One region of the Aquisalimonas asiatica genome, then DNA from elsewhere that is predicted to be linked to it. Evidence: predicted binding sites of a transcription regulator. Region 1 holds the regulator's gene; the other holds the start of a gene.
What was found. The regulator FliA, encoded in region 1, starts transcription of late flagellar genes. The targets are predictions, from matches to a motif close to GCTAAAGTTNNNNNNNNNNCNGCCGATA.
Positions count from the first base shown of each region.

Region 2: BMZ02_RS08260 (methyl-accepting chemotaxis protein) is a predicted target of FliA. The motif match lies at 13,042-13,069, and genes of this name have one in related genera.

Region 1 covers NZ_FOEG01000001.1:790,391-803,469, forward strand. Annotated here, with positions in the region: gene BMZ02_RS03705 (chemotaxis protein CheW) at 87-887, opposite strand; gene BMZ02_RS03710 (ParA family protein) at 880-1,674, opposite strand; gene BMZ02_RS03715 (protein-glutamate methylesterase/protein-glutamine glutaminase) at 1,694-2,800, opposite strand; gene BMZ02_RS03720 (chemotaxis protein CheA) at 2,820-4,985, opposite strand; gene BMZ02_RS03725 (protein phosphatase CheZ) at 5,077-5,841, opposite strand; gene cheY (chemotaxis response regulator CheY) at 5,852-6,244, opposite strand; gene BMZ02_RS03735 (RNA polymerase sigma factor FliA) at 6,380-7,108, opposite strand; gene BMZ02_RS03740 (MinD/ParA family protein) at 7,105-7,953, opposite strand; gene flhF (flagellar biosynthesis GTPase FlhF) at 8,039-9,424, opposite strand; gene flhA (flagellar biosynthesis protein FlhA) at 9,434-11,593, opposite strand; gene flhB (flagellar biosynthesis protein FlhB) at 11,668-12,840, opposite strand; gene fliR (flagellar biosynthetic protein FliR) at 12,908-13,079, opposite strand, start outside.
Region 2 covers NZ_FOEG01000003.1:51,460-68,966, forward strand. Annotated here, with positions in the region: gene BMZ02_RS08190 (SLC13 family permease) at 1-230, opposite strand, end outside; tRNA gene BMZ02_RS08195 (tRNA-Pro) at 378-454, opposite strand; gene BMZ02_RS08200 (MerR family transcriptional regulator) at 510-866, opposite strand; gene ihfA (integration host factor subunit alpha) at 847-1,146, opposite strand; gene pheT (phenylalanine--tRNA ligase subunit beta) at 1,151-3,529, opposite strand; gene pheS (phenylalanine--tRNA ligase subunit alpha) at 3,594-4,625, opposite strand; gene rplT (50S ribosomal protein L20) at 4,762-5,121, opposite strand; gene rpmI (50S ribosomal protein L35) at 5,145-5,342, opposite strand; gene infC (translation initiation factor IF-3) at 5,416-5,964, opposite strand; gene thrS (threonine--tRNA ligase) at 5,968-7,893, opposite strand; gene BMZ02_RS08240 (GGDEF domain-containing protein) at 8,016-9,965, opposite strand; gene BMZ02_RS08245 (methyl-accepting chemotaxis protein) at 10,272-12,104, shown strand; gene BMZ02_RS08250 (hypothetical protein) at 12,155-12,502, opposite strand; tRNA gene BMZ02_RS08255 (tRNA-Val) at 12,629-12,705, opposite strand; gene BMZ02_RS08260 (methyl-accepting chemotaxis protein) at 13,122-14,747, shown strand; gene urtE (urea ABC transporter ATP-binding subunit UrtE) at 15,005-15,694, opposite strand; gene urtD (urea ABC transporter ATP-binding protein UrtD) at 15,708-16,454, opposite strand; gene urtC (urea ABC transporter permease subunit UrtC) at 16,454-17,507, opposite strand, start outside.

The sequences.
Region 1 (13,079 bases):
CCTCCACTCAAACGTTCTGTCTCAGACTGGGTTTATCGGCACGGACGCCGCCGGCATGACCCTGTTCGCGCCACAACGGGAACAGGTCAACGTTTTGGCGCCTGCGTCTCCAGCATTCGTGTAAATGCGCTGGTGTCGATCAGCGCACTCAGATGACCGATCACGGTCCCCGCCAGCCAGGGCCGTTGACTCCCCTGCTTGCGCCACTTCACCTCGTCGGGACGCAATCGCACCACGTCACCGATGGCGTGACAGGCAAGCCCCCAGCCGCCATCACCCACGACCAGGATATGCTCCGGCGCCGCCAGCGCCTCTTCGGTCTGCCGTTTATCCGGGGGCAGCACCATGGTCACGGTATCGATCACACGGACATTGCGGTTGCGGTAACGCATCAGCCCCATGTGCCATTCCGGCTGCCGCGGCATGGGCGTGACTTCCACATCGCGTCGTGGCACCACACTGTGGAGCTCCGTGAGCGGGACCGCCAGCTTCAGCCCACCCACCGTGAAGAACAGCGCCTGCACGGCCTCGTCGCCACGGGCCACCGGTTCTTCGATCACGGGGTCTGCGGCGGGCGGCGCAGCGTCTGCGGACGCCTCCGTCTCTGCTTCGGTGACCGGCTCCTCCGGCGCTGGCTCGGCTAACGCAACCGGGGCAGGTTCGGGCTCGGGTTCGGGTTCCACGGCCGGTGCCGGAGCCGATACCGGCGCTTCCACGGCCGGCTCGGCCGCCACGGGCGCAGCCGGTGCCGGTGGCTCTGGCTCCGGCACGGCGCGGGCTTCGGCCTCGAAATCCGGGATCTCCTGCAGCAGCGCGTCCAGGTAATCGCGGACCGCATCGTGCTGGTCCACCAGAGTCGGCTGCTGTCGTTGGCTGGCATCACCCATTCTCTACCGCCTCCGGCGCTTCGGGCGCCTGTTTTTCCAGGGCCTGCAGCAGTTTGCGATAGGCCTGACTCCCCCGGGACCAGGGCTGTGCGACGGTCAGCGGCAGGCGGTTGCGGCTCGCCTCCCGGAAGCGGGTGTCTTCCGGAATCGCCCCGTCCCAGACCCGGTCACCGTAGCGCTGGCGCAGCTCCTGCAACGCCTCCACCGACTCCCGGGTCCGCCGGTCGAACATGGTCGGGATGATCTGGTAGGGAAGCTCCCGCTGACGCGAGCGCTGGATCATCTCCAGGGTGTGGATCATGCGCTCAAGGCCCTTGATGGCAAGAAATTCGGTCTGCACCGGCACCAGCAGATCGTCGCAGGCAGCCAGGGCATTGACCATGAGCACGCCCAGCATGGGCGGGCAATCGATGCAGACGGTGCCGAACCGGTCCCCCAGGGCCTGCACGGTGTTGCGCACCACCAGGCCCTTGCCGTGGCGGGCCCCGAGCTGGCGGTCCAGCGTCGCGAGCGCGCTGCTCGCGGGCAGCAGCTTGATGTTCTCGACACCGGTGTCGCGCAGCATCATGGGCACGTCGCTGGCATCCACGGTGTCGTTGAAGAGGTCGTAGACGCTCGGCGAGATATCGTCGGGGTCGTATCCGAAATAGGCGGTCATCGACCCGTGAGGATCCAGATCCACCAGCAATACACGCTCGCCCTGATTGCTCAGCAGCCCCGCCATGCTGACGGCAGTGGTGGTCTTGCCCACCCCGCCTTTCTGATTGGCTATTGCCCAGGTACGCATACCGTCTCCAGACCGCTGCTCATGACAGGCGCGCCAGTGCGCCGCCGATTTCGGTCACCGCCATTTCGCGATCAGTCAGCCCCGCCTTGGCAACGGCCCCCGGCATGCCGTAGATGACACTGGTTGCCTCATCCTGCGACCAGACATGCCCCTGCCGCCGCTTGATGTCCTCAGCGCCCCGGCAACCGTCTGCACCCATGCCGGTCATGACGATACCGAGCACGCGGCCACCACAGGTGTTGGCCGCCTCGGTGAAGGCGACATCCACGCTGGGCTTGTAGAACTGGCCTTCCTGCGGCTCGATGGTATACACCCCGAGCGCCCCGCCCCGGCGCCGGATACCCATGTGAACGCCTCCTGGCGCGAGCAGCGCAACACCCGGCTCCAGCGTGTCCCCATCGGCCGCTTCGCGGACCTCCAGGCGGCACATGCCGTTCACCCGTTGGGCGAAGGCGCTGGTGAAGTTGGCCGGCATGTGCTGGACGATCAGTAGCGGCAGCGGGAAGTCCGCCGGCAGCTCCGTGAGCACCTTCTGCAGCGCCACCGGCCCGCCGGTGGAAGCACCGATGACCACCAGATCCAGATCACGCAACCCGGGCCCGCGCCGGGACGGCCGTGCACCCGGCGCGGCCTGGGTATCAGGGCGCGGCTCCGGCCGCGGCGGGACCCGGGCGGCCCGTGACCGCTCCGGCTGAGCCGGTGCGCTCGCGCCCCGTGCCGCCATGCGTGGCCCGCCGCCAACGGCCTTGACCTGCTCCTGCAGGCGCTTGCGCGCGGTCTCGGCATTCGCCGAAATATCGGAGAAACGCTTGGGCAGGAAATCCACGGCGCCCGCTTCCAGCGCGTCCAGGGTGGCGCGGGCACCATCGAACGTAAGCGACGAGAACATGAGCACCGGAGTCGGCCGCTGCTTCATGATCTCGCGCACGGCGGAGATGCCATCCAGCACGGGCATCTCGATATCCATGGTGACCACGTCTGGCTTCAGGCGCAGCACTTCCTCGATGGCCTGACGGCCATCGGCCGCCTCGCCCACCACCTCCAGTGCGCGATCCTCCGAGAGCATCTCCTTGATGCGTCGGCGGAAGAAACCGGAATCATCGACTATCAGTACGCGCGTGGCCACGCCACTCTCCTCATCATTCCTACATCCGGGAGCCGAAGGTCTTCACCAGACTGGGAATATCGATAATCAGCGAAATGCTGCCGTCCCCGGTAATGGTGGAGCCGGCCAGACCGGGCAGCCCCTGGAGCATGCTGCCCAGCGGCTTGATCACCACCTCCTCGAGGCCGATCACGTCATCCACCACGAACCCGACCACCTGGTTGCCGACATTCACGGTGACCACCTGCTGCTCGTCGCGGCCGGCATCCGGGTCTTTCGTCTCCAGGCTGCCGATGGCGTCGATCCAGCGCTCCAGGAAGAACAGCGGCATGGCCTTCTGCCGCACCATGACCACGCGGCGGTTATCCACCACCTTGGTCTTGTCCATCTCCAGCTCGAAGATCTCGCTGACCACCGACATGGGCAGCGCGAACTTGCGCCCGCGCATGCGCACCATGAGTGTCGGCAGGATGGCCAGCGTGAGCGGCACCTTGATGCGCAGCGTGGTGCCGCGGCCCTGGGCGGAGTCGATGTCCACCGTGCCGTTGAGCTGGGAGATCTTGGTCTTGACCACGTCCATGCCCACGCCGCGCCCGGAGACATCCGAGATCTCCGCCTTGGTGGAGAAGCCCGGCGTGAAGATCAGATTGAAGCAGTCCTTTTCGTCCAGTCGGCTGGCGGACTCCTTGTCCATCAGGCCTTTCTCGACCACCTTCTGCCGCAGAGCCTCGGGGTCCATGCCCTTGCCGTCGTCGGCGATGGTGAGCAGGATATGATCACCTTCCTGCGCCGCGGACAGCCGGAGCACCCCCTTGGAGGCCTTGCCCGCGGCCTTGCGGTCGGCCGGATCCTCGATACCGTGGTCCACGGAGTTCCGGACCAGGTGGATCAACGGGTCGGCCAGGGCCTCGACCAGGTTCTTGTCCAGGTCGGTGTCCTCGCCCTCCATCTGCAGATCCACTTCCTTGCCCAGGTTCCGGGCCAGGTCGCGCACCAGGCGCGGGAAGCGGCCGAAGACTTTCTTGATGGGCTGCATGCGGGTCTTCATGACCGCGCTCTGGAGGTCGGAGGTGACCAGCTCCAGATCGGCGACGGCCTGACTCATGCGCTCGTCATCGTACTGGGAACGGATGGTGCTCAGGCGGTTGCGGACCAGAACCAGCTCGCCCACCAGATTCATGATGTCGTCGAGCTTGGCGGTGTCCACACGTACGGAGGTATCCCCGCCGGCCTTGCCGCCACCGGCCGCACCGCCGGAGCCACTGTCACCGCCCCCGGAGCCACCTCCGGAACCACCGCCACCCTTGCCGCCGGATGCAGCGGCTGGCGCGGCAGATTTCGCCGGCGTGGCGGCACTCTTGCCCGTGTCCTTGTCCGCTCCTGCCGCAGCGGGAGCCGCCGCCGACGCCGCAGCACCGGCGCCGCCCGTGGTGGGGCCTTTGCCCGCGCCGTGGAGCTGGTCGAGCACCGACTCGAACTCGTCTTCGCTGATCAGGTCGTCACCGCCCGAACTCGCGGCCGGCACGTCCGGGTTCGAGCCCTTGGGAACGCCCCCGTGCTTGCCTTCGCCGTGAAGCTGGTCCAGGACGGCCTCGAATTCGTCCTCGGTGATGTCGTCACCGGACGCACCGCTGGCACCGTTATCGGTGGCCGGGGCCTCGGGCTCGTGCTTGTCCTCGTCGAGGGCGTCCAGCAGGGCCTCGAATTCGTCTTCGGTAATGTCGTCGCCACCTGCAACGGCCTGGCTGTCGCCGGCCTTGTCCTGCGGTGCAGGCTCGGATGCCGGCGCGGCCGACTGTGGCGCATCACCCACCGACTCCTGCTCCTGCAGGAGTTCCAGCGCGCGCAGAAGCTCTTCGGGTGCTTCGCGCGGGTCCTCGCCGTTCCCCAGGTCACTGAACTGGTTGTTCACCACGTCCAGGGCACGCAGGACGTAGTCCATCAGCTCCGCGGTGACCTCGCGCTCACCGTTGCGCAGGAGGTTGAAGAGGTCTTCGGTGCGGTGGCAGATCTCCACCAGCGGGTCGAAGCCCAGGAAGCCCGCACCACCCTTGATGGTATGGAAGCCGCGGAACACCGCGTTGAGCAGATCCTGGTCCTGCGGTGCGCGCTCCAGCTGGACGAGCTGCTCACCCAGCTCCTCCAGGATCTCCCGGGACTCCACGAGGAAGTCCTGTACGATGTCGTCTTGCGTATCAACTGCCATAAAGCCCCCAAGCGATACCCGGCCCGCGCCCGCGCGCTGGGCTTCCGGGATGCCGTCACTCCGACCCGCCACTCACCAATGCGGCGCGAACTCAGAAACCAAGACTGGAGAGCAGGTCATCCACCTCGTCCTGACCACTGACCGCCGAGTCCGATTCCTGTCCCGGCACCTGCGGCCCCTCCAGTTTCATTGCATCTTCCGTGTTCTTGTCGGCCGATTTCCCGTCTTCCGTAGCTTTTCCTTGCGTCTGTCGCGGGGCGGAGATGGAAATCAGGGACACCAGCCCGTCCTCCACCTCTCTCACCAGGTCCATGACACGGCGGATGATCTGGCCCGTAAGGTCCTGATAATCCTGCGCCATCAGCGCGTCGGTCAGCTTCTCCTGGATGGCGTCGCCCTCGGTCTCCAGGCGCTCGAAGAACTGGTCAAGCCGTTGGCCGAGCCCGCGGAACTCGGTGGCCGACAGCTGCCGTGAGCGGAACCGCTTCCACTCCGCGGCCAGCGTCTTGCCATCGCTGCTGATGCCGGACAGAGTCTCAAGGGACTCTTCCAGCGCGGTCAGCGTCCGGTGCGCCGAGTTCTCGGTCAGCTCGATGACGTGATTCAGCCGCTGATGGGCATCGGGAATCTCGGAGACGGCGATGTCGCTCAGCCGGCCGTCCAGGCGGAAGGATTTCAGCGCCTCGTGGAGCTCCCGGGTCAGCTTGCCGACCTCCCGGAACAACTCCGTCTCGCGCAGGCGGGTCAACTCATCCAGCGCCTCGCCCACGGCCTCCCCGTCACCGGCCTCGATCGAGGACAGCAATTCGCGAGCCTTGGCTTCGTAGGCGGCAAGATCCTGGCTGCCGTCCGTCATGCGCCTGCCCTCACTCGGCCGATTCGATACGGTCGAAGATCTTGTTGATCTTCTCTTCCAGCGTTGCCGCGGTGAACGGCTTGACGATGTAACCGTTCACGCCCGCCTGGGCCGCTTCGATGATCTGTTCACGCTTGGACTCTGCGGTCACCATCAGCACCGGAAGATGCTTGAGGTCGTCGTCCGCACGGACGTGCTTGAGCAGCGTCAGCCCGTCCATGCCCGGCATGTTCCAGTCCGTGACGAGAAAGTCGAAGCCTCCCTTCTTGAGCTGGGGCAGCGCCGTGTTGCCGTCATCGGCTTCCTGGGTGTTCTGGAAGCCAAGCTCGCGCAGGAGGTTTCTGATAATGCGCCGCATCGTGGAGAAGTCGTCCACGATCAGTATTCTCATGTCTTTATCCAGACTCACAATCAATCACCTTTGCTTTAATCAGGCGGTGAACACGTCGGTGTCTCGTTAACGCTCTCACCCTGCCGGAGCGCGTTCCTGCGTTCTGCCGCACACGTCGCGATTTTGACGGTCGATACAAACGCCCGGTCACTCTGTCCAATCGGCAAGACGCGCCCTCAACTTGAGCATGATCCGCCCATGAATCTGGCTGACCCGGGATTCCGTGACCCCGAGCACTTCCCCGATTTCACGCAGATTCAGCTCCTGTTCATAGTACAGGGACATCACCAGCTGCTCGCGCTCCGGGAGCGTCCCGATGGCTTCAACCAGGGACTGGCGGAACCCGGCATTCTGGATGTGCTGTTCCGGCCCTTCATCGTCCCCCTCATGCTCCCGGGTCTCCCCGGTGGCCGGAGAGACCTCATCGAGGCTGAACAGCTTGGCGCTGGAGACGTCATTCAGGGTCTGGTGGTACTCATCGGCACTCATGCCGAGTTCTTCCATGACCTCGCTGTCGCGGGCATCGCGTCCGGTACGATTTTCGATCTCGCGAACGGCCTGGGCCACTTCCCGGCCACGGCGATGGACGGACCGCGGCGTCCAGTCGAGCCGCCGGATCTCGTCCAGCATGGCGCCGCGAATGCGAATCCCCGCATACGTCGGAAAACTGGCGCCGTGGGAGGCGTCGAACTGCCGGGCCGCCTCCAGCAGGCCGATCATGCCGGCCTGGATCAGATCCTCCAGCTGCACGGACTCGGGCAGCCGGGCAAGCAGATGATGGGCAATTCGCTTGACCAGGGGGGCGTTCTGAACGACCAGGTCGTTCTCCCCGGTCTGCGCCTGCACCTGCGAGTACGCTGCGGCGCGCGAACTCATGACAGCACCTCCCCAGCTTCACCACTGTACTGAATGAGACGTTCCACGAAGAATTCCAGATGCCCTTCCGCCCGAGTTGGCGCGGGCAGCCGGTCAACGCGCTTCGCCAGCTCCCGGAAGGCCCGGGCAGAGGGGCTGCCGGGATAGAGCGTGGTCACGGCCTGCTGTTGCTGCACCGCCCGACGCTGCGCGTCATCACTGGGGATCCCGCCCATGTAGGCGACGGTCAGGTCCAGATAGCGCTCACACACTCTCAGCAACTTCCCGTACAGCTCCTGGCCCTGCGCGGCACTGGCTATCATGTTGGCGACCATGTGCACACGGTGTAGACCGAAATCGCGGTTGAGTACCTTGATCAGCGCGTACGCGTCCGTGATGGACGACGGTTCGTCGCACGCCACCACGAGCACCTCGCGGGCGGCCCGGGCGAACGTCAGCACGTTGTCGGCGATGCCGGCGGCGGTGTCAATGATCAGGTAGTCCCAGTCGCCGGTCAGCTCGCTGAAGCTCCGGATCAGCCCAACCTGCTCCGCGGCGCTGAGTGCCGCCATTCCCTTGACACCCGAGGAGGCGGGGATGATCTGCACGCCACCCGGGCCATCAATCAGAATGTCTTCCAGCTCCACCTGCCCGGACACCACGTGGGACAGGTTGTGCCGGGTCTCGAGACCCAGCAGGACGTCCACGTTGGCAAGCCCCAGATCCGCATCCATGAGCAGCACGCGATTCCCCGCGCTCGCCAGTGAAGCGGCCAGATTGACGGACACACTGGTCTTGCCGACTCCGCCCTTGCCGCTGGCAACGGCGATCACCTTGACCCGTGTCAGACTCGATGCCTGATCCATTAACGCTGTGCTCTTTGTTCAGTCATGGCGCGCCCCCCCGGGAACTCCTGCCGCTGCGACGCGGGGACCCCATGATGTGCGCCGCTCAGTGCGACCCACCCACCGAGAAGGTCACGGCCATCTGCTCGTCGTCCACTTCCTGGCCGTACTCTTCCACAAGTTTCAGCGCATCCTGCACCAGACGGCCGGCATCGGCCGGCATGAGATCCTCCGGCACCCGCTGACCGTTGCCCAGGAAACTCACCGGCAGCCGGTGGCGCAGCAGCACGGTAAGCGCTGCGCCGAGGCTGGCGGCGTCATCGGTCTTGGTGAGAATGCATCCGGACGGCGCCACGCCGCCATAGGACTTCACCGTCGCGTTCAGAGCCGCCAGCTGCGTGTTCGCCGACAGAACCAGGTAACTACGGATGCGATCACCCACGCCCTTCAACGTGGTGAACTGCTCCGCGAGCCGCATGTCCCGTTGGCTGACCCCGGCAGTGTCCACCAGGACGAGGCGTTTGTCCGAGAGGTCGGCGAGCACCGTCTCCAGTTCTTCGGCGGAATTCGCGGTCTGTACCGTCACGCCCAGGATCCGCGCAAAGTTGCGCAACTGGTCCTGGGCACCGATGCGCACGTTGTCCGTGCTCACCAGTGCAACCTTGCGTCGACCGTGACGCAGGGCAAACTGGGCTGCCAGCTTGGCCACCGTCGTGGTCTTGCCGACCCCCGTGGGGCCCACCAGCGCGACCACGCCGCCGCGGTCGAGCAGGTCATCCTCTTTCACCGGCAGATGGCGCTTCACGGTATGCAGCGCATGCCGCAGTGCCAGTTCGGGCTCCAGCTTCTCGTCCACGCGGTTGGCGAGCTGGCGACACACATCCGGGCCGAAACCGATCTCGGTCAGCTGCCGCAGCAGTGTCGTGCGCCCCGGATGACTCTTGCCCTGCTGCTGCCACTCCATCATGGAGAGCTGATTCTCGAACAGCGTCCGCAGCACTTTGAGCTCGCTGCGCATGGCTTCCACGGACTCGTCGTCCCGGCCGGCCACCTCATCCGGGCGCTCCGTCCGCTCGGGCCCCCGGCGCAGCTCGGTCACCGCTGCCGACTCGGCCGACCCCGAATTCAGATCGTCTTCCGTCAACGGGTCGTCCACGTGCACGTCAATCCGCTGACGGCGCCCGGGCTCGGGGGCGCCGACACCGGACTGCTGCCTTGCACGCCGCAGCATCTCGGTAAAGTCGGCGGTGCCGCTGGTCGCCTCGGTATCCGCGGCACTCCCCGAGGTGCGGCGCGTCGATGACGACATCCGGCGATCATCGCGATCCGCCTGCTCGCGCAGACTGTCCTCGTCGAAGTCCATGGCCGCGATCACCTCAACACCCTGGCCACGCTCGCGCGTGGACAGGATCACCGCTTCCGGCCCGATCTCTTCCCGGACCCGGCGAATCCCCTGACGGATGGTATCGGCGTGGATGCGCTTAATCTTCATGAATTCACCTTAGCTGCCCTGAGCCACCTGTTGTTGACCGATGGACGCCACGATTTTGACTCGTTTCTCGTCCGGCACTTCGTTGTACGACAGGACATTGAGCCCTTCGATGTTGTGCCGCGTCAGACGCGAGATCCAGCTTCGCAGTTGCGGCGCCGTCAGCAGCACCGCCGGCTGGTTCGCAACTTCCTGACGCTGCGCGGAATCCGCAAGGGACCGCTGCAGACGATCCGCCAGTCCGGGTTCAAGACCGGCCGTGCCGTCACCGTTGCCCTGCACTGAACTAAGCAATAACTGTTCCAGTTGCGGATCCAGGGTGATCACCGGCAGCTCGTCGGACATGCCGGCCACGTTCTGCACGATCATCCGCCCCAGCGCCTCGCGCACCCGCGCGGTCAGCGCCGAGGGGTCCTTGATCGCCTGGCCGTGCTCCGCTAGCGTCTCGACGATAGTGCGCATGTCGCGGATGGGAATTCGCTCCTCCAGCAGGTTCTGCAGCACCCGGACCACCGTCGACAGGGGCAGCGTGTTGGGCACCAGCTCCTCCACCAGCTTGGGCTGCTTGCGGGCGAGGATGTCCAGCAGTTTCTGCACCTCCTCGTGCCCGAGCAGCTCATGGGCGTGGGACTGGATGATCTGACTGAGATGCGTGGCCGCCACGGTGCTTGCATCCACCACGGTGTAGCCGTGGCTCTGGGCCAGGTCACGCTGGGACGGCTCGATCCATACCGCATCGAGGCCGAACGCCGGGTCCCGCGCCGCCTGCCCTTTCACTTCACCGCTCACGGAGCCCGGATTGATGGCCATCTCCCGGCTGGGCTGCAACTCCGCTTCGGCCATGGGGACACCCAGCACGCTCACGCGATAGCTGTTGGGACCAAGGTCGAGGTTGTCCCGGATGTGCACGGACGGCACCAGAAAGCCGAGATCCTGCGAGACCTTCTTGCGCACACCCTTGATCCGGTTCAGCAACTGCCCGCCCTGGTTGCGGTCCACCAGCGGGATCAGCCCGTACCCCACCTCGAGGCCGACCGTATCCACGGGCGGCACATCGTCCCAGGTGAGTTCCTGGTTATCGCCGCCCTGCGTGGCAACCGGTGCCTGACCGTCGCCACCCGACCCGGCTGCAGCGCGCCCCGCCGGCCCGGCCCGCCGCGGTGCCGCGGACGTCTCCACGGTCTCCTCGACCGGCGGGTTGTTGTGAATGCGCCAGGCGAAGAACCCGGCAATGGCGGCCAGGGTCAGGAACGCCAGATTCGGCATGCCCGGAACCAGCCCCATGATGCCGAGCACCGCGGCGCTCACCGCCAGCGCCTTGGGGTTACCCAGCAGCTGGCGGACCACCTCGCCCGCCATGTCCTGGGAGGACGACACGCGCGTGACCAGTATGGCGGTCCCGGTGGACAGCACCAGGGAGGGAATCTGTGCCACCAGCCCGTCACCGATGGTGAGCAGCGTGTAGTTGTTCATGGCGGACTGGAACGGCATGCCGTGCTGGAGAATGCCGATGAACAGTCCGCCGATGATGTTGATGAACAGAATCAGAATGCCGGCGATGGCATCGCCACGGACAAACTTGGAGGCACCGTCCATGGAGCCGTAGAAGTCCGCCTCCTGGGCGACTTCCTCGCGCCGCTTCTTCGCGGTTTCGGAATCGATGAGGCCGGCATTGAGGTCGGCGTCGATGGCCATCTGCTTGCCGGGCAGGGCGTCAAGCGTAAACCGCGCCGTGACCTCCGAGATACGCCCGGCGCCCTTGGTCACCACCACGAAGTTGATGATGACCAGAATCCCGAACACCACCAGACCCACGGCGTAGTTGCCGCCCACCACGAAATCCCCGAAGGCCTGGATCACGTTCCCGGCGGCGTCGGTGCCGGTATGGCCCTCGAGAAGAATCACGCGCGTGGACGCAATATTCAGCGCCAGTCGCAGCAGCGTTGCGATCAGCAGCACCGTCGGGAACACCGCGAATTCCAGCGGCCGCGGCGTGTAGACGGCCACCAGCATCACCACCAGCGACAGCGTGATGTTGAACGTGAACAGCATGTCCAGCGCCAACGGCGGTAGCGGCACGATCATCATGGCCAGCAGGGCCATGAGCAGAATCGGCGTTCCCAGACCGTTACGCACCAGCATGCGCAGATTGTCGAGCACGGCTGTTGCCATGATGGGTTTCCAGGTCTCCAGCGCCTTCACGGCGTCAGTGATGCGGTTGTGTCAGAAAGTTGGCGCCGGTGGCCTCAGTGGCGCGTCGCGCCAGGGTCGTCCGTGTCGGTGGCCGCGTAACCGGCGAACTCGTCCGGGACCCCCGGCTCGGGCCGCTCAGGCCGCTTGCCGCCCTGCCTGCGCGCGGACTGCAGCTGATAGATGTAGGCCAGCACCTGCGCCACGGACAGGTAGAGCCCCGCGGGGATCTCCTGCTCCAGCTCGGCGGTGTGATACAAGGCCCGTGCCAACGGCGGCGCTTCGAACAGCGGAATTTCGTTCTCCTGCGCCACTTCGCGGATCCGAAGGGCCAGCACATCCATCCCCTTGGCCACAACCTGCGGTGCGCGCATGCGCTCCTGGTCGTAGCGCAGGGCGATGGCGAAGTGGGTCGGGTTGGTGACCACCACGTCCGCCTTGGGGACGTTCTCCATCATCCGCCCCTGGGCGATCTCGTTCTGCAGCTGCTTGATCTTCTGCTTGACCTCGGGCTTGCCCATGGTCTCCTTGTTCTCGTCCTTGACCTCCTGCTTGGTCATCTTGAGCTTCTGGGTGTGGTCCCAGAGCTGGTAGGGGATGTCCACCGCAGCCACGAGAATCAGGGAGGACGCCAGGGCGAAAAATGCCCAGAAGAACAGCGTGGCCCCGTGCAGCATCCCCTGATGCAATGGCTCCGTGGTGATGCCCTGGATGCGCTGGTGCATGGCCCAGAACAGCATCAGCGCCACGCTCATGACCACCAGCACCTTGGCCAGGGCCTTCACCAGCTCGATCAGCGCCTTGGTGCCGAACATGCGCCCCAGCCCCTTGATCGGGCTCATCTTCTCCAGCTTGGGCGCCATTCCCTTGGCGCTCATGGTCCACCCACCCATGAGCGCCGGCGTGAGCATGGCGGCGACCAGCATCACCAATGCGAACGGCGCCACCGCCTTGAGACCCACCCAGATGGCCTCGCGCAGGTAATGAAAAGGCGCCTCGGGATCGAAGACGTCCTCGCGATCGATGCGGAACGCCAGGTTGAAGGCCTCGAACAACTGGCCCGCCATGTAGCTGCCGAACACCAGCAGCCCGCCGGCGCCCAGCACCATGATCATGGTGGTATTCAGCTCGCGGGATCGGGGAACCTGGCCTTTGTCCTTGGCATCCTGGCGTCGTTTGGGTGTCGGCTCTTCTGTTTTTTCCTGACCGTTTTCACTCTCATCGGCCATGACGTGACTCCGACGCGCTCAAGGGATCTGCTCGCAGTTATTGCAAGAACCGAACCAGGCGAGCCGATCAATTGGTTCCGATGATGGTGCCGATGGTCTGGAAGGCGTGACTCCAGATGTCGGACATGCGCCCCGGCAGCGAGGGGATGACAATGGTCATGATGGCGATGAACCCCACCAGCATGGTCACCGGGAAGCCCACCGAGAAGATGTTCATCTGCGGCGCCGCACGCGTCATC
Region 2 (17,507 bases), on a different contig from region 1:
GTCACGTCCCCCGGCGCCAACACGTCGAGGGCAGGGAACAGCACGATGGGAACCAGCGCGGTCGCTGCCAGCGGCAGCGCTTCGGAGATCCACCAGGTGGCCATGAGAATCGCCACCAGCGCGACCGCCCACTCGTTCGATTCCAGCCCGGCGGGCGGCCCCGTGAGCAGCCCTGCAATCAGGACGCTCGGCCCGAGGTAAAGTCCCACACTCTGCCTGGAAAGGGCCATTCCGCACTCCTTGGCTCTGAATCGGATTCACCGGTAAGCGTAGCCGGTACCAGCTTGTGTCGTGGTCGGTCGTATTCTATTGCTCGTAACAAAAACGGCGAGTCGGTGGCTTCAATGCCTCCTGACTCGCCGTTTTCATAAAGAAGATGGTCGGGGTGGCAGGATTTGAACCTGCGACCACCTGCACCCCATGCAGGTGCGCTACCAGGCTGCGCTACACCCCGAGAAGGCTGGCAATATTACACAAAACCGCGCGGGCGTCCAAGCCTCGCGCACGCATCAGCGCTTCAGCGCCTGGGCCACTTCCTCCAGCTCCAGCCGGACCTGATGGATCACCTGCTGGCTCTGGTTGAGATCTTCCTTGGCGTCGTCCCCGGACAGGCGCTGACGCGCCCCGCCGATGGTAAACCCTTCCTCGTACAGCAAGGACCGGATCTGGCGGATGAGAATCACGTCCTGACGCTGGTAATAACGTCGATTGCCGCGGCGCTTGACCGGCTTGACCTGCGGAAACTCCTGCTCCCAGTAACGCAGCACGTGCGGTTTCACGCCGCACAGTTCACTGACCTCACCGATGGTGAAGTAGCGCTTGGCCGGGATCGCCGGCAGTTCGTCGTTATTCCCCGGTTCCAGCATAGGCTTCCACTCTCGCCTTCAGTTTCTGACCGGGCCGGAAAGTCACCACGCGCCGGGCGGAGATGGGAATCTCTTCGCCGGTCTTCGGGTTGCGTCCTGGCCGCTCGCTCTTGTCACGCAAATCGAAATTGCCGAAACCGGACAGCTTGACCGCGGTCCCATCTTCCAGGCAAGCCCGGATCTCTTCAAAGAAGCACTCTACCAGATCCTTCGCTTCCCGCTTGTTCAGTCCAACCTCTTCGAACAGACGCTCGGCCATGTCTGCCTTGGTCAAAGCCATGCGATTACCCTCTCAACTCGGCGTGAAGCTCATGGCGCAACTGCGCGACCACACGGTCCACCACTGCGTCCACGTCACTGTCTACAAGCGTGCGGGATAAATCCTGCAAAATCAAGCCTATACCCACACTTTTCATACCATCACCGACGCCTTCCCCCTGATACACGTCGAAGAGGATCACGTCCTTCAGCAACTCGCCCCCGGCCTGGCGCACGCAGCCGTCCAGAGCCGCCGCGGAAACGGACGCCTCCACCACGATCGCCAGGTCCCGACGGATGGACGGGAACCGTGACAGCGGCTCGAAAGCCGGCACCCGCGCCTGCTGCACCACGTCGAGACGCAACTCGAACAGGAATGCCGCACCGTCCAGGTCAAGGCGCCCCTGGAGCTGCGGATGCACCGCGCCCAGCCAGCCCACGGATTCACCATCCAGTTCCACACGCGCGGTCTGACCGGGGTGCAGTGCCGGATGGGTGTCCGGCACGAACCGGAATGCCTCGCCGCGCCCGGAGACCGACAGCAGCGCCTCGACATCGCCCTTGACGTCGAAAAAGTCCACCGGCCGCGGCCGCTCGGCCCACTGCTCGGGCACAACTGGCCCCAGCACGACGCCGGAGAGCATGGACTCCTGAGCAAGATCGTCCAGCGTGCCGCGGAATCGCAGCCCGGTCTCGAACAGCCGCAGGCGCTGCTGCTGGCGGTGGCGGTTGTACACCGCCGCCTTCACCAGGCCCGGCCAGAGGGATGTGCGCATCACCGCCATCTCGGCCGAGATCGGGTTCGCCAGGGGGACGGGTGTCTGCTCGGGGTCGAGCAGGGCCTGGACACCCGGCTCCACGAAACTGTAGGTCACCGCCTCCTGGTAGCCGCGGTCCACCAGCACGTCGCGCAGGCGCGCCACCGGCAACTGCGTCTCGGACTGCGGCTGGATGCGCGCCGGCGTCGCCGGGCGCGTCTCGGGAATGCGGTCGTAGCCGTGAATACGCGCCAGCTCCTCGATCAGATCCGCCTCGATGCTGATATCGAAGCGGTAGGCGGGCACCCGCACCTGCCACTGATCGCCCTCGGCGGTGACGGCCATCCCCAGGCGCTGGAGAATCCCCGTCACTTCCTCGGCCGGGATGTCCATGCCCAGGAGCTGCCGGATGCGCGCCGCGCGCAGGGTCACGTTACGCGGAGCCGGGACATGGGCGTCGTCCACCTGCTCCAGCACCGGTCCGGGCTGACCGCCGGCGATGGCGGTGAGCAGGGCCGTCGCGCGCTCCACGGCACGCACCTGACCGGCCGGATCCACGCCACGTTCGAAGCGATGGGAGGAGTCAGTGTGCAGCCCGTATTGCCGGGCCCGGCCCGCAATCGCCTCCGGCGCAAAGAAGGCACTCTCGAGCAGGATATCCGTGGTGTCATCCACCACCGCAGAATCCGCACCGCCCATGACGCCGGCCATGGCGACCGGCCCCTGGTGGTCGGCGATCACCAGCGTGCCGGCGCGCAGCTCCACTGTTTCATCGCCAAGCAGCCGCAGTGTTTCGCCATCGCGCGCCTGGCGCACGATGATCCCGCCCTGAATCCGGGCGAGATCGAAGGCGTGCATGGGCTGCCCGAGTTCCAGCATGACGTAGTTGGTGACATCCACCACCGGGCCGAGGCTGCGCACGCCGGCGCGGCGCAGGCGCTCCTGCAGCCAGATGGGCGATTGGGCACCCACGTCCACGCCGCGGACCACACGCCCCGCGTAACGCGGGCAGGCCGCCCGGTCATCCAGCGCGATATCGACGCGATCATCGAGCACGGGCGCCACGGTTTCGGGCTCCGGCGCCGTCACATCCACCGCCGTCAGGGCGGAGACTTCCCGGGCCACGCCGTTCATGCCCAGGCAATCCCCGCGGTTGGGCGTGAGATCCACCTCAATGACGGCGTCATCCAGCTGCAGCCATTCGCGGAGGTCCCGGCCGACCGGCGCATCCGCCGGCAATGCCATCAGCCCCGCGGCATCCTCACTGAGCCCCAGCTCCCGGGCGGAACAGAGCATGCCGGTGGATTCGACGCCGCGCAGTTTGGCGCGCTTGATCTTCATGCCGTCCGGGAGCACACCGCCAACCCGTGCCAGCGGCGCCTTCAGGCCCTGTCGCACATTGGGAGCGCCACAGACAATCTGCAGCAGCTCACCACTGCCGTCGTCCACGCGGCATACGGAGAGTTTGTCGGCGTCCGGATGGGCGCTGCACTCCACCACTTCGGCGACCACCACCTGCTCGAAGGCCGGCGCGGCCGTCTCGATGCCATCGACTTCGAGCCCGGCCATGGTAAGCCGGTGGGCCAGCGCCTGGGTCTCCAGGTCGACAGGCAACCACTCGCGTAACCAGTGTTCACTGATCTTCATCCGGACTCCTCAGATCAATCACCCGCCACACCGCCCTATCCCGGCGGCGCCGTGCGGTCGTGCATTACTGAAACTGGCGCAGGAAACGCAGGTCGTTCTCGAAGAACAGCCGCAGATCGTTGACGCCATAGCGGAGCATGGCCAGCCGCTCGACGCCCATGCCGAAGGCCCAGCCGCTGTAGCGCTCCGCGTCGATGCCGCAGTACTCGAACACTTTCGGATGCACCATGCCCGAGCCCAGCACTTCCAGCCAGCCACTGCCACCGCAGACCCGGCATCCCTCGCCGCCACAGTGCACGCACTGGACGTCCACTTCGGCCGACGGTTCCGTGAACGGGAAATAGGAGGGCCGGAACCGCACCTCGAGCCGCTGCTCGAAGAACGCTTCCAGGAAGTCGTGCAGCGCGCCCTTGAGGTACGCGAACGTAATACCTTCGTCCACCAGCAGGCCTTCGACCTGGTGGAACATGGGCGAGTGGGTCAGATCGGAGTCGCACCGGTAGACACGCCCTGGCGCAATGATGCGCACCGGGGCGCCTTCGTTTTCCATGACCCGGATCTGCACCGGCGACGTATGGGTGCGCAGCAGCCGCGATGCGTCGAAGTAGAAGGTGTCGTGCATGGCCCGCGCCGGGTGATGGGCCGGGATATTGAGCGCCTCGAAGTTGTGGTAGTCATCTTCGATTTCGGGGCCTTCCGCCACCCGGAACCCCATGCTCGCGAACAGCGCCTGGATGCGCTCGAGGGTCCGGGTCACCGGGTGCAGACCGCCGGTCTCCTGGCCACGCCCCGGCAGGGTGACGTCCACCGCCTCCTGCGCAAGCTGCGTCTCGAGGCCGGCCGACTCCAGCGTCTGCCGTCGCGCCTCCAGGGCCTGCTGCACTTCTTCCTTGGCTGCGTTGATCGCCTGGCCCGCCGCCGGCCGGTCCTCGGCGGGCAGCTTCCCGAGCTGTTTCAACTGCGCGGTCAGCAACCCTTTCTTGCCCAGATAGGAGACGCGCACGGCATCAAGATCCCGGGCATCCGCCGCATCCCTGATGCCGGCGAGCGCCTCCTGTACCAACGTGTTCAGTTCCTCGGATCGTTGCGCGCTCATGCTCATCCGCCGTCACGGCTGCAGCCCCCGGGACGGCGGGCCGCGGCATTGTCACAAAAAAAGGGAAAGGTCTGGCCCACCTTTCCCTTCATTCCCGGCCCCCGGGACAGCGCCCGGGGTACCAAAGGCGAGCCGATCAGCCGTTCAGCGAGGCCTTGGCCTGCTCGGCCACGGCCGTGAAACCGGCCTTGTCGAACACGGCCATGTCGGCCAGCACCTTGCGATCCAGCTCGATGTCCGCCTTCTTCAGGCCGCTGATGAGGCGGCTGTAGGACAGACCGTTGTTGCGCGCGGCCGCGTTGATCCGCGTCACCCAAAGGGCGCGGAACTGGCGCTTGCGCTGACGGCGGTCGCGGTACTGGTACTGACCGGCCTTGATGACGGCCTGGTTGGCCACCCGCCAGCTCCGGCTGCGGGCACCGTAGTAGCCCTTGGCGCGGGACAGCACCTTGTTGTGCTTGGCGCGGGCGGTGACGCCCCGTTTAACTCGTGCCATGGTTCAAACTCCCAAATTGACAATCAGCTGTACGGCAGCAGACGCCGCACGCCGTCGTGATCCTGCTTCGCGACCAGGGTGAAGCCGCGCAGGTTGCGTTTCCGCTTCTGCGCCTTCTTGGTCAGGATGTGGTTGGCAAACGCCTGCTTGCGCTTGAACCGGCCGGATCCCGTCCTCGCAAAGCGCTTCGCCGCGCCGCGGTTGGTCTTGATCTTTGGCATTGCCAGTCTCCAGTCTAAAAAAACAGCAGGCCAGCGCGAGGGCTGGCCATGCAGCATTCCACGAAATGACGAATCAGTTCTTCTTGCGCGGCGCGAGCATCATGACCATGGTGCGCCCTTCCATCTTGGGGCGCTGCTCCACGGTGGCGATGTCTTCCAGATCGGTCTCGACCCGCTCAAGCAGCTTCAGCCCGAGATCCTGGTGCGCCATCTCGCGCCCCCGGAATCGCAGCGTGACCTTGCCGCGGTCGCCATCTTCAAGAAACTTCCGCAGGTTCCGGACCTTGACGTTGTAGTCGCCAGCGTCGGTGCCGGGCCGGAATTTGACTTCCTTGAGCTGCACCTGCTTCTGCTTCTTCTTGGCGGCCTGCTGCTTCTTGCTCGCCTCGAACTTGTGTTTGCCGTAATCCATGATCCGGCAAACGGCCGTCTCCGGGTGCGGCACCATCTCGACCAGGTCGAGACCGGCCTCTTCGGCCCTATCCAGCGCTTCCTGGAGGGACATGACCCCGGCCTGTTCCCCGTCCTGATCAATGAGACGGACCTGCTCAGTACGAATCTTGTCGTTGATGGGTTTTTCATCAACGGGCGCAGACCGCTTCCGCTTGTTCTTCAGAGCGATGTTTCAATCCTCCGCAATACCACGAGTACGCCGTGCCACTTCCGCTTCAAGCTGGTCAATCAGCGCTTCGACCTTGATCGAGCCCAGATCTTCACCCGAACGGGTCCGCACGGCAACGGATCCTGATTCCATTTCGCGATCCCCGATGACGAGCATGTAGGGGACCTTCTGCAATGTGTGCTCGCGGATTTTAAAGCCGATCTTCTCGTTTCTCAAGTCGGAGGAGACCCGAAATCCCCGACTGCGAAGGGTTTTTTCAACGTCCCGGGCGAAATCCGCCTGGCGGTCGGTGATATTCATCACCACCGCCTGCTCGGGAGCCAGCCACAGGGGCAGCGCTCCGGCGTGCTCTTCGATGAGAATCCCGATGAAGCGCTCGAACGAACCGAGAATCGCCCGGTGGAGCATCACGGGCTCCCGGCGCGAGCCGTCTTCCGCCACGTAGTCCGCGCCGAGGCGGCCCGGCAGCGCGAAATCCACCTGGATGGTGCCGCACTGCCACACACGCCCGAGGCAGTCCTTGAGCGAGAACTCCACCTTGGGCCCGTAGAAGGCGCCCTCGCCCGGCTGCAGGGTGTAGTCGAGGCCGGCATTGGTGAGCGCCGTCTCCAGCGCGGCCTCGGCCTTGTCCCACACGGCGTCGGAGCCGACCCGCTTGGCCGGCCGGGTGGACAGCGCGATGAGGATGTCGTCGAAGCCGAGCTCCCGGTAGGCGCGGAACACCATGTCGATGAACGCCGCCACTTCCGACTGCACCTGCTCCTCGGTGCAGAAGATGTGGGCATCATCCTGGACGAAATTACGCACGCGCATGAGCCCGTGCAGCGTGCCCGAGGGCTCGTTGCGGTGGCAGGAGCCGAACTCGGCCATGCGCAGGGGCAGATCCCGGTAACTCTTCAGGCCCTGGTTGAAGATCTGCACGTGGCAGGGGCAGTTCATGGGCTTGACCGCGTACATCCGGTTCTCGGATTCGGTGTAGAACATGTCGTCACCGAACTTCTCCCAGTGCCCGGATTTCTCCCACAGGCTGCGGTCCACCAGCTGCGGCGTGCGCACTTCCTGGTAGTCGTGCTCGCGCAGCAGATTGCGGATGTAGTCTTCCAGCACCCGGTAGACACGCCAGCCCTTGTCGTGCCAGAAGACCATGCCCGGCGACTCTTCCTGCAGGTGAAAGAGGTCCTGTGCCTTGGCAATCCGGCGGTGGTCGCGCTTCTGCGCCTCTTCCAGGCGTTTCAGGTAGGCCTTGAGCCCCTTGCGGTCCGCCCAGGCGGTGCCGTAGATGCGCTGGAGCATCTCGTTGCTGGCATCGGCACGCCAGTAGGCACCGGCCAGTTTGGTGAGCTTGAACGCCTTGCAGAAGCGGGTGTTGGGCACGTGCGGGCCGAGGCACATGTCCACGTACTCCTGGTGGTAGTACAGGGCCATGTGGGTCACATCCGGCATGTCCTCGACCAGCTTGACCTTGTAGCTCTCGCCGCGCTCGCGGAAGATCCGCAGCACCTCGTCGCGCGGCGTCACCTCCTTGATGACGTCGTATTCCTGGTCGATGAGCTCCGCCATGCGCTGTTCGATCTTCTCCAGATCGTCCGGCGTGAAACCGTCATCGAAACGGATGTCATAGTAGAAGCCGTCCTCCACCACCGGGCCGATGGCCATCTGCGCGTCGGGGTAGAGCTGCTTTACGGCCTGACCCAGCATGTGCGCACAGGAGTGGCGGATGATCTCCAGCCCCTCGTCGCTCTTCGGTGTGATGATCTCCAGCTGCGCGTCGTCTGTGATGAGATCGCAGGCATCGTGGAGCTCGCCGTTGACGCGGCCGGCCAGGGTCGCCTTGGCAAGCCCGGCGCCGATATCGGCGGCAACGCGGGAGATGGAGACAGGTTCATTGTATTCGCGGCGACTGCCGTCCGGCAGCGTAATGACTGGCATGGAGAGCTCTCCTGACAGTGGTGACCCATACGAGAGGCCACGTGTATTTGTGGTGCCGACCATCGCGGGCAGGCCGGCACGGAGCGATCAAGCGGCGCAGTATACCCACCGCGAGCCCGGGATCATAGGGAAACGCCCCGCTCGGTTCCGCCCTCCACGCGGTTCCGGCCCAGCCGCTTGGCCCGGTAGACACCGGCATCGGCCCGCGCGATCAGCAGTGCCGGCTCCACCGCATCGCCCACGGCCGTGGCACAGCCGATACTGACCGTCACCACGGCGCTGTTGGCCTGGGGAGGCTGCGGTATCCCGGCCGCTTCCACCGAAGCGCGGATGCGCTCCGCCACGATCACCGCCGCATCCGCACCGGCGTGGGGAAGGATGACGGCGAACTCCTCGCCGCCGTAGCGGCAGATCAGGTCGTCGGAACGAATGACGCTCTGCTCGAGCACCGTGGCAATGCGCCGCAACGTCTCGTCACCGGCCGGGTGCCCGAAGGTGTCGTTGAACACCTTGAACTGGTCCACATCCAGCATCAGCAACGACAACGGCTCGCCGGACCGGCGAGCGCGAATGCTCTCGCGCTGCAGGCTGGTATCGAGCATGCGCCGGTTGCCAAGGCCGGTGAGCGGGTCGCGGGCAACCTGCTCCTTCAGCGAGGACAGCTCCCGGGCCCGGTCGGCGATATCATGGAAGACGGCCACCACCCCCGCCTCCCGGCCCTTCAGGGGCGCCACGGTCAGCGACACCGGAAGGCTGGAGCCGTCACGGCACTGGAGCTGGTGGTGGTCGCTTCGGTACGTGCCGCCGGTGGCGGTCACGTCCCATCCGGGAATATCCACCGGCCGCCCGTGATCGCGACGGCCGTCATGGAACAGCGCATTGGCGCGGGCGCCAACGATCTCGTCCGGATGATAACCGAGCAGATCACTGGCCGCCTGATTCACGTAACGCACCCGACCATGGGCGTCGAGGACGTAGACCCCCTCCCCCATGCTCTCGGTAATGGCGTTGATCTGATCGCGCAGCGCGCTGGCGCCGCGCCGGGAGCGCACCATCAGCAGCGCCACATGCCCCAGGGCGCCCACCAGCAGAAACACCAGCCCGCCGGAGAACGCGAGCTGCTGCCGCCAGGCAATGATCGGCGCGGCATTGCTCTCCGACGCCGCGTAACCGATCGCATTGCCGGAGATATCCGTCACGGGCGCCATCACCACCGCAACATGACGGCCGTATGCGTCGCGAACCAGCGCCGAAACCGGCTCATTCCCGGGTAAACTCTCCCGCAACGCGCTGCGCAGGGCCGCGGACTGCTCCAGCCAGTGCGGCATGCGCGAGCCGTGGCTGCCTGTCTGAACGGGTTCCAGCAGATCCGGGTGCAGATCGGTGGACTGGAACCACTGCCCGCTGCCGCCGCCCTGAACAGCCTCCGGCACGGCATCGGCACGCAGCAACAGATGGTAGAGCAAGGCATCACCACCGATGCGACGCAGCAGCGTGGTCAGGTCACCCGGCTGGAGCACCGCCTCGACTGCGCCGACCGGGCGATTGCCATCCCAGATCGGCAACACCCGCCGGTACGCGAGCCCCATCGCACTGAGCTCGAAGCCCTGTGCGCCCATGCGGCTGTTCAGTATGGCCTCGATCCCCGGACGGTCGGCAACGCTGTCCAGGCGGTCCTGCTCAAGGCGTGCGTCAAAATGAACAATCGACTCACCACCGGCGCCGAGAACATGCAGGCTCGCACCACAGCAGTTGCGCAGACTACGGTGGGTCTGGCGCCCCACAGCCAGCACCGAATCCCTGTGGAACTCTGCTACCCCATCAATCGGGCCATCGTAGGGGCGGGAGAGGATCTGCCGAAGCTGCCCCCGCTCCAGGAGATCAGCGAAGGCCTGGTTGGTCATGGTCCGGAGCAGCGAATCGGTGCTGCGCAGTGCCGCCTGCAGCTCCACGCGCTCGCGTTCCAGGTAAGCGTCGGTCTCCCGCTCATGGACCGTCCAGAACGGAACGGCAACCAGGGCTGCCGCGAGCACCCAGACACCAACGGCTTGCAACCAGAACGGAAAACGCATGGACGACGCCCTGTCCAGTCACGCCGCCCCAGACGACGCCACCTCGAATGTACACGCCCCACCGGACAAGTCGCCCTGGAGCCGTGCACACCCCTTTTCTGTGAATTAGGAAACGGCCAGTATGTCCGCCCACCCCGGGCTACCGGCGCGAGATGATCCCGAAAACATTACAGGGATCGTGCGTGAACGCAAGTTTGCGACCATGCCGCGACGGCATTCACCGACGGATCCGGGTGGCCTGCCATCAAACTGGCCGGATATTTGCTACAGGCGAATCTCAAACACCTCAACCGCAAGGAGCGCCCGATGTTTGCACTCTCCCGCCTCGCCACACTCCAGCGCAGCGATTCAATGGATACCGGCCAGGACTGGCTGAGAGCACTGGAGGCGGATGACATCGCAGGCGCCCTGGAACTGGGCGGCGACGCCATCCCCGAGCAGGTCCGGGCCGCACTGCTCGCGGCGACGGGAGAGCACGGTGAACGCGCAACCCCGCGGCATACGCACCAGATCAGTGCGCGTGCAGAGGCACTGGTCGCCCACGCCGAGCAGGGGCTGGACGTGGTGGACACAACCCTGGGGGAAATCGCCGCACGCTCGGGAGAGCAGACCGAGTTTCTCGGGCGGACCCGCGAACAGCTCAAGGAGAGCGACCGGAACGCCGAAGCCCTGCGCACCGACATGGAGCAGGAGCTGGCTCGAACGCACCAGTTTTTCACAGAGCAGTTCGCGGCACTGGCGAACCGCATCGAGCAACAGTCCCGGGGGTCAAAGGAGTTCATCAAGACCATCGACGGCATCAGTCGGACCGTCCAGCTCCTGTCTCTGAACGCCGCCATAGAGGCCGCACATGCCGGAGAGCACGGCAGCGGGTTCGCGGTGGTCGCGAACGAGATACGCGACCTGGCGCTGCGCACCCAGGAGAGCGCGCAACAAGCCGCCGAGCAGATCGACCTCACCACCGTCTCCGAGGCCCTTGAACAGGTCCTCGCCGACGCGGAAGCACGGCTGCAGACACTGTCCGGACGGGTCACCGATTCCCTTGGCACTGCTCACCGTCTGCTTGAGGCAATGAACGGCCACGTCGACGAGATCCAGTCCAACAACCGCATCATTGCCGAGACGGTGCAGCTGGCCGGCGACACCAGCCTGCACGCGCGCACACGCAGCGAGTGGAGCCGCGCCACCCTGTGCGATCTTGCCGCGGCTCACAGGAGCGACACGACGGACCACCTGAACGAGGCCCTGACCGCGATTCTGACCACAGAGCAGCTCGTGCCCACCCCGGGCTGGCAGCGCCTCGATGCGATCCGCGCCCGCGGCGCCGTGCGCATTGCCATCGAGCCCGCTTTCCAGGGGGTGTCGTTCCGCAAGGCAGCGGACCAGCCCCTGCAGGGGCTGGATGCCGAGATCGCCATGGCGTTCGCCCGGTGGCTGGGCGTGGAGTGCGAGTTCGTGGAGCACCCGTGGGCGCTTTGCACGCAGTTGCTCGAGGCCGGTCGCACGCGCGGCGAGCCCGAAGCCGACGTGGCCTGGAGCGCCCTGCCGCCGGTGGCGGGCTACGACCGGGCCGCCTTCTCGGAACCCTACACGTTCCTGCCCTACGTGCTCGCGCGCCGGACCGGAGACGACCGCATTCAATCACTGGACGACCTGCATGGCCGCGTGCTGGGTGTCATCAACGACCCGGCCGCCCTGGAGGTGATGGAGGCACGTGGGCTGCGGTGGCAGGCCAACCGGAACACCCCGGGAGGCCGCATTGAACTGGCCAACCTGCTGGCCTACAACGATCAGAGCGTCATTCACGACGCACTCGCGGAGGGTATCGTGGACGCCTTTGCCGTGGACCTGCCGATCTTCCACTGGAGCTGCTACGGCAACGACAGCCCATTGCAGGGGCGCATCGAGATCCTTCCGGACAATCTCGACGACAGCCTCTGGTACTACAGCGCCGCCGTCGCCAACCAGCCGGAGAACGTGACGCTGCTGGACACCATCAACACCTTCGTCCGGGAATTCCGCGGCACGGAAGACTACCGCCGGATCGTCACGCGCTGGATGGGCCGTGTCTACGACGACCCGCACTGGCGCTACCCGGACGGGGTCGTCACGCGTGGCAACATGGCCGGTCAGAACTAGAACGGCTCGCCCCGGGGATCGCGGCTCCGCGCGGGGCGAGGCCGTGTCAGTCAGCCGTCGCCACCGGCAGATCCGCTGCTCCGGTAGATACGCACGCCGGCCAGCAGCCCACCTGCGCCCACGAGCAGCAGTACGGCTGAAGGCATGTAGGAACCGCGGGACTCTTCAGCAAGCGCCTCGATTTCGGCCAGCTCCTGGGCGCGCTCGGCCGCATCCTCATCACTGCCGTTGGTCATTTCCGCGGAGTGCGTGATGGCCTCCTGCGCCGCCTCGACCTCGGCGGCAACCGCCGCGTTGTGCTGATACGTGGCAATGAGCAGAAGCACGGCCAGCGCCAGCAGCACAATGCCGCCACCGATGAGGACGTAGCTGAATCGCTTCCTGAGAGTGGAGTTCATTGGATCCCCCGGCTGACCACGATTGCCCTCGGGAGGAGCCAGACAACACAGGACACCCGAGCGGGCAATACAAGCTGGCCGTGAAACAAAAAAAGGCCTACGGATACCGTAAGCCTTTCACGAATCTGGTAGGCGCGAGTGGACTCGAACCACCGACCCCCACCATGTCAAGGTGGTGCTCTAACCAGCTGAGCTACGCGCCTGTCGTGTGATCGCGTATTCTACAGCGCTTCATCCCCCTGTCAAATCACGATTATACCCCTCTGTTTTGGCACAGAATTCACCATCCCACAGGGTATGCGTCATGGCGCGCCGGCCTGGACGAAATGAAATAGATCGGAGGCAGGGTTACCGAGGCTTCACCGGCCAGCAGGGGCGCCCCACCGGGGTATCGACACCCGACACGGCGGTCAGGTGTCCATGGGCCGCAGCGGCCCGCTCCAGCCGCTCGGAGAAACGCTCGTCGTGTAACTGCGCGGCGGCGCCGTAAAGGGGGCTCTGAATAACCCCGCGGGGCTCTGGTCTTCAGCCGTGCCCACGCTCAAGAAGTGTCCGTCCCTGCCGTTATTTCTACTTCTATCAGCCACCCCGTCACCAGTCCTTCTCAAAGGAAGATGCCATGAACCAGTTCCGTATCGGGCCCCGCCTGGCCGCCGGCTTCACCGCGGTCATCCTGATCCTGATCGTCATCAGCACGCTCGCCTACATCAACTTTGCACGCACGGTCACGGCCACCGAGGAAAACGATCGGACATTCCGCGCCGTGATAGCGGGCGAAGAGATGCTGGTCTCGCTGCTCAACATAGAGACGGCGGAACGTGGTTATCTGGCAACCGCGGATGGCCGATTCCTGGAGCCCTACGAGGCCGGCCGCGAAGCGTTCCGCAGGCACCTGGACGCAGCACGCGAAATAACCAGCGACCGGCCGCAACAGCAGGAGCGGCTCGACGACATGGAGCAGGTCTATGAACAATGGCTGGAGGAACACATCCAGCCGGCGATCGCGCGCCGTCACGAAATCACGACGTTCGGTGACGAACTCGAGGATCTATTCTCAAGCCTCGGCGGCGGGCACGAGCTGATGAACGAAATGCGCTCCACCCTGCGGGCTTTCATGGAGCACGAACAACGTCTTCTGACCGAACGCCAGGACAACGTCCAGGCGCTGCAGCTGCAGACAACAGGCGCGCTCGCGACCGGCACACTCATCGGCGCACTCATCGCCGGCCTGGCCGGGTTTTTCATCACACGCTCGATTACCCGCCCGACCAGGCGCGCTCTGGATGTTGCCAACCGTATCGCCGATGGCGACCTGACCGTGGACTGCTCCAGCGCATACAAAGATGAAGTCGGTCAGCTTCTCAACGCAATGGACCGAATGAGTGACCGGCTTCAAGCCATGATGCAACGCATTACCGACTCGGCGTCCCGTGTCGCCAGCGCCTCGGAACAGCTCTCATCCAGCTCGGAACAGACGCGCCAGGGTGCCAGGCAGCAAAGCGATCAGACCACGCAGGTCGCCACGGCCATGAACGAGATGGCCAGTACCGTGCAGGAGGTGGCGCGCAACACACAGGAGGCGTCCGACGCCGCCCGCGACGCCAGCACCAAGGCCGACGAAGCTCGCACCGTGGTGGAAGGATCAGCCAACGGGATCAACCAACTGGCCGACGAGGTGCGTCAGGCATCCGGTGTCATCGCCGAACTGGAACAACAAAGCGAGAGCATTGGGCAGGTCCTGACGGTCATCCGCGAGATCTCCGAACAGACGAACCTGCTGGCACTGAACGCCGCCATCGAAGCCGCTCGCGCCGGGGAGCATGGACGCGGGTTCGCCGTCGTCGCGGACGAAGTCCGGAAGCTGGCCAGCAATACACAGAAGTCCATTGGCGACATCGACGCCATCATCGAAAAGCTCCAGTCCGGCACCCGTGAGGCCGTGGGCGTCATGAACCAGGGCAGCGAGAGCGCCGGGCGCAATGTGCAGGCATCCCAGCAGGCAGTCGAGGTGCTGGAGGGAATCATCGCGGCAGTCACCCACATCTCCGACATGTCCAACCAGGTCGCCACGGCTGTCGAAGAGCAAACGACCACCGCCGAAGACATCAACCGCAACATCACGGCCATCAACGACGTGGCCGCCGAGACCACGAGCGCGGTGGATGAAGCGGCCGGCGCCAGCCAGGAACTCGCCCGTCTGGCCACCGAGTTACAGGATGTGGTCTCGCAGTTCCGGGTCAGGTGAGGAAGCGGGTCCCGGCGAGCACGTCGCCGCCGGGACCTCAATCGAACCTGAAGCTGGCATAAAGCCGCCTAATATCGATCCGGCGACTCCGGCAAACCCTGCACGGCCCACGACTCGTTGAAGCGGCAAGCCAGGTTTCCCCCACTCGGAAGCACCACCTGCTGAGGCGGGACTCACTGCTCCTCGGCACAAAGCGAGTCAGAGCGCCGACCAGACTTCACTCTCCTCCCTTGTGCAACATCACTGACAAGCAGTCGCTACACCGAGAGGTACTGTGCCATGCTGGCCTCGCTGAGTTCCTGCCCCTGCATCTCGTCGACAAGCCTGCCCCGGTCAATGACCAGCACCCGGTCCGAGACATCCATGGCAAAGCTCAACACTTGTTCGGAGAAAAGAATGCTGATGTTCCGGATACGGCGAATCTCCCGCAACGTCTTAGCCATGTCCTTAATGATGGACGGCTGAATCCCCTCCGTTGGCTCGTCGAGCAATAACACATCAGGCTCGGCGGCGAGCGCTCGGGCCACCGCCAGTTGCTGTTGCTGTCCACCAGAGAGATTCCCCGCACGTCGTTTCCGCATCTCCTGTAGTACGGGAAACAACGAGTAGATATCGTCGGGAATCCTCTTCCTTCCTGTCGCTTCGAGTCCAGTCCTGATGTTCTCCTCGACCGTCAGCGTCGCGAACACTTGCCGTCCCTGCGGCACGTACGCGAGACCGGAGGCGACGCGTCGGTAAGGGCGTTGGGCAGTCAACACCACATCACCCATGCGGATGTCACCGGACCACGCCGGCAACAGCCCGATCAACGCCTTGAACAGCGTCGTCTTGCCCATGCCGTTGCGGCCCATGACACCGAGGATCTCACCCTGCCCGAGCTCAAAATTGATGTCGTGCACGACCTGGCTCAGGCCGTAACCAATGGATAGCTCATTTACTTTCAGCATTAGACTGCCCCGTTTAGTGGCCCAGGTACCGCTCGATAACCCGCTCGTCTTTCTTGATCCGCTCGATGCTGCCTTCGGCCAGAACCTTGCCCTGATCGAGCACCGTGACCCTGTTGGCAATCTGCTCCACGAACTTCATGTCGTGCTCGATGATGATCACGGAACGATCCTGGGTGATGCGGTTCAGCAACGTGGCTGTCTGGTCCCGCTCCGCCTGGCTCATCCCCGCGACGGGCTCGTCAAGCATGAGCAGCTCGGGCTCCTGGATCAGCAACATCGCGATTTCCAGCCACTGCTTCTGCCCGTGACTGAGCAAGCCGGCCAGATCATTCAGGCGATCACCCAGGCCAACCATGTCGGCAGTCGCCTGGATGCGGTTTGCGACCTCTTCCGTACGGCGGAAGAACAACGAACCGAGCACATTCCGACCCTTGGGATAGGTCAGTTCGAGGTTCTCGAAGACGCTGAGACTCTCGTAGATGGAGGGAGCCTGGAACTTGCGCCCAACACCCGCGTGCACGATCTGGTTCTCTGACATACCGCGTAACTGTTTGTTACGGAACAGAATCGATCCTTCCGTTGCGCGGGTCTTGCCACAAATTAGATCCAGAAGAGCCGTCTTACCGGCCCCGTTGGGCCCGATAATGACGCGCAACTCCCCCTCATCCACATACAGGTTGACCCCGTCCACGGCACGAAACCCGTCGAACGAGACAGCGAGGTCTTCGATACTCAGCAGAAGCTGTTCACTGGCAGCCATTAGCGGATCCCTCCCAGAACACGTTGAGCCCGGGCGAAGAAGCCTTCTGCCCTGGTGGGTGAGCGCGGCGTCTCCCCGGGGGCCATTGCCTCGGATGAACCGCCGTTGCGCGCATTGAGCAGGTAGTCCCGGCCGAGTTCATAGAGGCCTGCGAGCCCCTTGGGAAAGGCCAGGACAACGGCAATCAGCACCAGACCGAAGAGGATCGTCCACAGTTGCGGAAACGCCTGGGACAGATACATTTCCGCCGTCTTGATCAGCAGCGCCCCAAAGGCGGCCCCGAGCAGCGAGAAACGGCCACCGACGGCGCAGAGAACAACGAGTTCGACGGACAACCCGATCCCGACCAGCGAGGGCGAGATGAAACGGGCTTGAAGGGCGAACATGGCGCCACCGATCGCAGCGAACACCGCGGCCACCATGAACACGAAGATCTTGAAATTCTCCACGCTGTATCCCGAAAAGCGAACGCGATTCTCTTCGTCACGAACCGCGATCAACACCCTTCCTGCACGACTGTTCAGCATCCACTGCCCCACGAGAATGCAGCCAAGCAGGAGCAAGACGCAGATGTAATAGATCACGTACCTGGCAGTGTTACTGGTGATATCCCACCCGAGCAGCGTCCGGAAGTCGGTAATGCCGTTCGCTCCTCCGGTGTACCCCTGTTGGCCGACGATCAGGATGCTCATGACCGCCGCCAGGGAGAGGGTCACGATAGCGAAGTAGACGCCACTGACGCGGCGCTTGAACAAGGCGAAGCCAAGCACATAGGCGAGAGCCGCGGGAAGCACCACAATGGCTACAATGGTGAAGCCGAAGCTGTTGAAGGGTTCCCACCACCATGGGAGCGCGGAGAGCTGATTCCAGTCCATGAAATCGGGAATTCCCGGTGTCGACTGGCTGGAGGTCGCTTCAGGGGTGGATGCCTCCAGCTTGAGGAACATCGCCATCGCGTAACCGCCGACCCCGAAGAACACGCCCTGCCCGAGGCTCAGCATGCCGCCATAGCCCCAGCACATCACCAGGCCGATCGCTACAAACGCCAATGCA